Regions from separate parts of the Companilactobacillus sp. HBUAS59699 genome, predicted to be linked through region 2. Evidence: riboswitches for the same ligand, from Rfam matches in the RefSeq annotation. Region 2 holds a riboswitch; the other holds the start of a gene.

Region 1 (3,494 bases), on a different contig from region 2:
GCCTAAAGTATTAGGAGAAATATTTGTTGTGGAAAAACTGTGTTAATTCTAATTATTTGTTTTTAATAAAATCTAGGTGGGTAAGAAGATGTTGGAAACTAAAATCTATAATTGTCTGTATGATCAAAATCTCATGGGAAGTAAGTCGTCTGTTCATAAAGGAAATTCTTTTAGGTCGGACAGAGCTAAAGAGCAACTTGCTTTTTACGAGCAAAAGTATCAAAATGATTTGGATAAAAAAACTTATTTAGACTTAATAATAAATTATACAAATGATTTCTTAGATAAAATAGATATACCACGAATTAATAATCCAGTTAAATATGTTGATAAGTTACAATTCAATGATGAATTTTATGCTGCAATACAAGAAGAATCAGGTATAGCTTCGGATAAAGATATAGTTTGGATGAAATTTACTACTACCGGTCTTTTGGGTCTTGTAGCTGTGAGCAATGATATTAATTTTGAAATACCAAATGATGATAATTATGATGCTGTGAATGCTAAAGGTCAGTGGCGGTACAACTCTTCGGGCATCTTGGCACATATGTTAGATCAAAGATGGGACGAAAGTTTTGTCTTAATATTTCCTCTTAAAAATATACCAATTGCACTGTCTAGGAGTGATGTTGAGTGTGGAATAGGGAATTATTTAATTGAAATGGGCATTCCAATTATGGATTATTATTCTCACAAGTTTTAATTTAATTTTTGTACTAGGTTATGAGAATCTCTAATGAGATAATGTTGATAGAGTTATTAAACTTATCAGTTAGAGGAGGAAGACAATGTTTGATTATGAAGAATTAACATTTGAATCACTAGTGCTTACTTTTGATGAATCTAAAAGGGCGCATCAGTTAATGCATGCATCATTGATCGTTGCAGATGATAATGCGAAGGAACTATATAGTGATTTTGTAGATGCGTGTGTTTCTTATGCTAATATTAGAGCTATTTGGGCTACTTCCTCTAGTAAAGTTCGTTATGAAATTGACGAAAAAAGAACAGCTAATCATAATTTAGTGCTTAGCAGTTTGGATGCTCTGGATAGATATTTAACTAAAAGAAATATTGATACTAATTGGCGAAGTATAATCGGTAAGCAGCATTCTGGTCAGGAACGTAAACGACAAGGTGATTTTGCCTGCTATATAGCTTATATTCAAGGACTTGCTGCAAGGTAAATTTTTTTGTTGTGTATAACTTATTCAATAGCATCAAGGGAGTTGTTAATATGTGTGGAAGATTTACTTTTCAACCGTCAGATAACGAAGAAATCAACCGAATCTATCAATTGGCTGTGGATAATGGTTATGAACCCAAAACAGGAGAAGTCTTTCCCACAGATCAAACAGCAATTGTTCGGTCGGGTAAGGGACAAGTTCAAGTTGTTACGATGAAGTGGGGCTTTCCAGGCTTTAAGTCAGGACAAAATATTATCAATGCACGATCGGAGACAATCATGCAAAAGCCAATGTTTTCGGAATCATTTCTGAATAGACGTTGTGTATACCCGACGACTGGCTTTTTTGAATGGTCAGCTGACAAAGTGAAACACCGATTTAATTATGGATCTGACCCAGATACACTCTACATTGCGGGATGTTACAAAGTTTTTGACGGTGAAGCACACAGTGTCTTGTTAACAACTGCACCGAATGAATCGATGATCAAGATTCACGATCGTATGCCGTTGATCTTGCAAAAAAATCAAATCAAAGCCTGGATCTATGATCAGAAATTTGCCATTGATTTTTTGCAATCAGCAATGCCAAAATTAAAATCTGAACCATTATCTAATTAATAAAGCTCTATGCGTTAATATAATAATCGGATGAATATTTTCCGAAGAACTCAAATGTATCAAGACTTCAAGACCTGTTAATCACTAATAGTCATACTATTAGTAAATTGACAGGCTTTTTTTCATCCTGTAATCTGTGGGAGTCCTAAAGCAGCAGATGATATATCACAAGTAAATCAATTTAGGAGCAATACAATAATTTAGCAGGGGAACGCGAATGCGTTGAGAAGGTTTAACCTGACCCTTTGAACCTGTTGGCCAATACCAGCGTAGGGAGCATGTCATTAAATGACTATTTCGGCATTTCTCTATTCTGGAGAAGTGTCTTTTTTTATAAATTAAATAAAGTGGGGGATCAATATGGAAGCCAGTGTTGCAATTCAAGTTTTACCGATCGTAAATGATGAGGACAAACTGATCAGTATTGTGGATGAAGTTATTGCTTATATTTCTAGTACCGGACTTAATTATCAGGTGGGAGCATTTGAAACATCGATCGAAGGTGATTATGACGAGCTGATGGAAATAGTAAAGCAATGTCAATTGATTGCTGTAAAGGCTGGAGCACCAAGTGTTTCAGCATATATCAAAGTTGTCTATAAGCCAGAAGGAGAAGTATTGAGCATTGAAAAGAAAACGAAAAAGCACCAACATTAATGCTTATTCGATCCTTTCTTTGGTCTTGATACTAGTAATTTGGCAAGTGGTTAGTGTTCTCAAGTTAGTTCCTGACTTCATGTTGCCATCGCCATTACAAGTGGGACAGGCCTTTATCAGTGATTTTCATTTATTGATATTTCACGCCAAGATAACATTACTGGAAGCGGTGGTGGGATTGATATCAGGTGTTACTTTGGGAATAATCTCCGCTATATTTATGGATTATTTTCACGGAGTAAGAGATGCACTGTATCCGGTATTAGTCTTAACACAGACGATACCTACGGTTGCGATAGCGCCTCTATTGACGATTTGGTTTGGATTCGGGATCATGCCGAAGGTAGTTTTAATCATTATTACGATATTTTTTCCAGTATCAGTAGCGATGCTGAATGGATTTTCATCAGTAGATCAAGATGAGATACGTCTATTGCGTTCAATGGGGGCTAATCAATTTCAAATTTTTAAACACATCAAATTACCAGCTAGTCTAGGAGATTTCTTTTCAGCCATGAGAATTGCGGTCACTTATGCTGTGATCGGTGCCGTTATCTCGGAGTGGTTGGGAGGATTCGAAGGACTTGGTGTATACATGACTAGAGTTCGTAAGTCATATGATTTTGACAAGATGTTTGCGGTCATATTTTTGATCTCAATAATAAGTTTATTGTTAGTAGCGTTAGTTAATTTAATTGAAAAATACAGTATGCCTTGGAAAAGGGATTAATAATGGGGGATCAAATGAAATTTAGATGGAAAATTTTATTAGTTTTAAGTATTTTTGCAGTCTTTGCTGGATGCAGCAATAAAAATAGTTCTAAGTCAGAAGCAAAAGATTTAAAGAAAGTTACGATCGTATTGGATTGGACACCGAATACCAACCACACTGGTTTGTATGTCGCAAAGGAAAAAGGCTATTTTAAGAAGCAAGGTTTGGATGTAAAAATCGTTCAACCATCAGATGGGGATGCTAGCTCAATCGTTGCAAGTGGCAAAGCTGACTTTGGTATCTCAGCTCAAGATA
Region 2 (3,494 bases):
ATCACGAATCAATATGAGTTTGTTAGAACCAATAATATCGGGATTATTTTCAATCTCTTCACCAGTTTTTATAGCGGCTTCATCACGGTCAAACGCATAAACGGTACTATTGTTGACGCGGCTCAATAGTTCTTTAGTGTGACCACCACGACCGAAAGTTGCATCAACAAAAATGGCGTTATCTCTAGGATTAACCTCATCGATTGTTTCTTTTAATAATACTGTTTTATGTGTAAATTCATTAGAAGTCAAAATCTGTCATTTTCTCCGATATTTCTTCAAAATTGTCTTCAGCTTGTTGATTAAATTCATTCCATCTTTCTTCATCCCAAATTTCAATTCGGTCTGAAACACCAACTACTACGCAATTCTTTTTTAATTTAGCAAAATCTATTAAAGACGACGACAAGTTGACGCGTCCCTGCTTATCAAATTCCATTTCACCAGCGGCGGAATAGAAAAATCTAGTAAAAGCACGGGCATCCTTCTTTGTTAAAGGTAACTTATCCAACTGAGCCTCAAGCTTGCTCCATTGTTCCATGGAATATCCAAATAAGCAGCCATCCATACCACGAGTAATTACAAAAATATCCCCAATTTCCTTACGAAATTTTGCAGGGATAATTATTCGACCTTTACTGTCAATGGTGTGATGAAACTCCCCCATGAACATCCACAGTTCACCTCAATTCTTTAACACTTTCTAATTTACCACAAATCACCACAATTAACCACTTCATATTGTGAAAAATGACACTGATATATGTAAAACGTTTTATTACTTGATTTATCAACATATATAACGGTGGGGGATAATCCCAAAAATAGTGTATTTTCACCACAATTGTTGCATAATTAGTTCATGTGAAGTAATATTCTTCATATATAAATACTAGGTGGTGGAACGTTTGAACGACGAAAAAAAGCCTAAAAGCACTTTAACAAAAATTACCCAAGTGGTCGTTTGGTTAATGATTTTAGTAACAATTGGCGGAGTAATCTTAGGATCACTCATGAGCTTTATTTAAAACAAACAAAAAATAGTGTCCAAGTAGAAGCAATCTCTACTTGAACACTATTTTTTTAATCTTTGACAATAATAAATTTCTTTAAAACCGGACTTAGTATCAACATCAGGACAAACATCATTATCATATTGGCAATAAAGCTTCCACCATTGATAACCAATGAATAGATCCATGGATTCATGGTCTTTGGTGCATACATTCCCCAATAAATACCACCAGCAATGAAATGGAAGAAGTACTTAGCTACGAATCCAATTCCAGAATAGAGCATTATTAAACCTATCGGATTTTTTCCATCTTCAATTCTTTTCTTCACTTGCATACTTCCCAAGCCGACAAGTCCAATAGCTCCAAAAGCTATTGGATATTCAACGAACCCTTGTAGCGGATTCAAAAAACCACCACTACTGAATCCTCTTAAAATAAGGTCCAACAGTCCCCAAACTAGTCCAGCAATTAATCCCGGCTTTAGGCCTCTTCTCAAAGCATATATTGACATAGGAATCAAACCATACACAATTGAAATCGATGAAGCGCCTAGATTATGTGGTATGAAGGCTAGTGCTGTAGATGCTGCAACAATGATTGCACCTTCAGTTAAAACCACCAAATTATTATTTCTTGACACAAAAAAACTCCCTTCTGATTTAAGCCATCACAAGAGAGTTCGAGTTTTTTACTTGAACAACACTATCCCTACGCATGTATTAACATAACAGGTTTAAAGGGTCTGAACTTAATCACTCTCAGCCATTGGCTCCCCCTGTGTTGACTATTTAATTAACATAATTATATCACTGTTACTTTTTTCTACCAAATACTCTGCTAAAGAATCCCGTCTTTTTTTCATCATTAAAAATATCTAACGGTATACTTTCGCCAAGCATTCGATGAGCAATATTTCGATAACTGTGACCAGCATCACTGTTCTTATCAGAAATCACCGTTCTACCTGCATTTGAAGCAGCAATAACATCGTCTTCATCAATGACTACTCCCAATAATGGAATGCGTAAATGATTAACGATATCATCGATCCTCATCGAAGTTCCTTTGTTGATCATATTCTTACGAACACGATTAATGATCAAATGTGGTGTAATCGGCATCTTCATACTTTCAAGAATCCCAACCACTCGATCAGCATCACTGACGGACGCTAATTCGGGATTAGTAACAACGATTGCCCCATCAGCAACCGTGACAGCATTTTGAAAACCGTACTCGATCCCCGCCGGACAATCGATCATTACAAAATCAAATCTTTGCTTCAAATAAGTAATAATTCTTCTAACAGAATCTTGATCAAGGACGTACTTGTCAGCAAACTGCGAAGCCGCTAATAAATACAAATTGTCTTCAAATCTCGGATCACGAACCAACGCTTGCGATAAAACAACTCGATTCTGTGCCACATCAACGATGTCATAAACAATTCTGTTGGTAAGCCCCAAAACAGCATCCAAATTTCTAAGTCCGATATCCAGATCCACCATACAAACTTTTTTGCCAAGGCTTGCTAAGACGGAACTAATATTAGCGGTTGTAGTTGTTTTACCAACGCCGCCTTTACCAGACGTTACAACAATAGATATCCCCATAACTAAACCGTCCTTTTTCTAGATTCACTCATAACCTCTTTGTAATCTTGTAAATCATTAACACTAATAGAGTGCATATCGTCAATGTATGCAAACTGATGATTATGAAGATCACCCTCATTTTCGTCCGTGATTATTTCAATAACATCAGCAATACGTAATTGAGCGGCATGCTTTAAATTGCCAAAAATTGCTGCACTCGTATTATCTGGGAAACCAGCTTGGACAATGCCATTTACCTTACCCAGTATATAGACAGATCCATCTGTACTGATCTGTGCTCCTTCATGAAGGACACCCAAGAATAATACATCGCCTTCAAATTCTAACTTTTGACCACTACGAACAATGCCCGTTTCAATGTTCATCTTATTAGCTTTTAAAAGTTTTGATACTTCAAGTTTTGACTCAACTTCTGAACTAATTTCTTTGATTTCAATTTGAGGATACTCAGTAAAAGTCTTCTTAACTTCTTTCACCTGAGCATCAGTCAAAAGACGATTACCAGTCTTAATAGTAAATTGAATGACATCATCTTCAGCAGAGCCAATATTTTGTTTAAGAATTAGTTCTTTCAAGTCTTTCAATGCTTGTTGGAAGTCACTTTCATCGTTAATGATTACAACATACCCTTCTTTGCTACCTTTAAGAGTAACGTTGCTCATTTACTATCCCTCCTATATTTAACCAACCAATCACTAAGATTTGCTAGTGGAACGTAAATTATGAAGAACAAAATCATATTCCATAACAACGTTGGTCCTAATACATAAGTTATAAAATCAAAAACGTTTGTACTTGTTTGTTGAAGCAATCTTTCTAGAACATAAATTCCTGATTGCAAGAATGTCAAAGCTAAGAAATA

The links. A riboswitch is a leader RNA that binds a small molecule or an ion and turns the genes downstream of it on or off. The one in region 2 is predicted to bind thiamine pyrophosphate.
Region 1: linked by a shared signal. The riboswitch ahead of U8519_RS04405 (thiamine-binding protein) and the one ahead of thiT (energy-coupled thiamine transporter ThiT) in region 2 are both predicted to bind thiamine pyrophosphate.

Annotation. Positions count from the first base shown of each region.
Region 1 is NZ_JAYKTV010000002.1:160,198-163,691, reverse strand. It holds gene U8519_RS04420 (hypothetical protein) at 89-706, shown strand; gene U8519_RS04415 (hypothetical protein) at 792-1,190, shown strand; gene U8519_RS04410 (SOS response-associated peptidase) at 1,241-1,810, shown strand; TPP riboswitch at 2,006-2,103, shown strand; gene U8519_RS04405 (thiamine-binding protein) at 2,171-2,467, shown strand; gene U8519_RS04400 (ABC transporter permease) at 2,436-3,197, shown strand; gene U8519_RS04395 (ABC transporter substrate-binding protein) at 3,212-3,494, shown strand, end outside.
Region 2 is NZ_JAYKTV010000001.1:643,796-647,289, forward strand. It holds gene rsmH (16S rRNA (cytosine(1402)-N(4))-methyltransferase RsmH) at 1-252, opposite strand, end outside; gene mraZ (division/cell wall cluster transcriptional repressor MraZ) at 242-673, opposite strand; gene U8519_RS03230 (DUF4044 domain-containing protein) at 909-1,028, shown strand; gene thiT (energy-coupled thiamine transporter ThiT) at 1,084-1,656, opposite strand; TPP riboswitch at 1,704-1,802, opposite strand; gene minD (septum site-determining protein MinD) at 1,829-2,629, opposite strand; gene U8519_RS03245 (septum site-determining protein MinC) at 2,632-3,294, opposite strand; gene mreD (rod shape-determining protein MreD) at 3,291-3,494, opposite strand, start outside.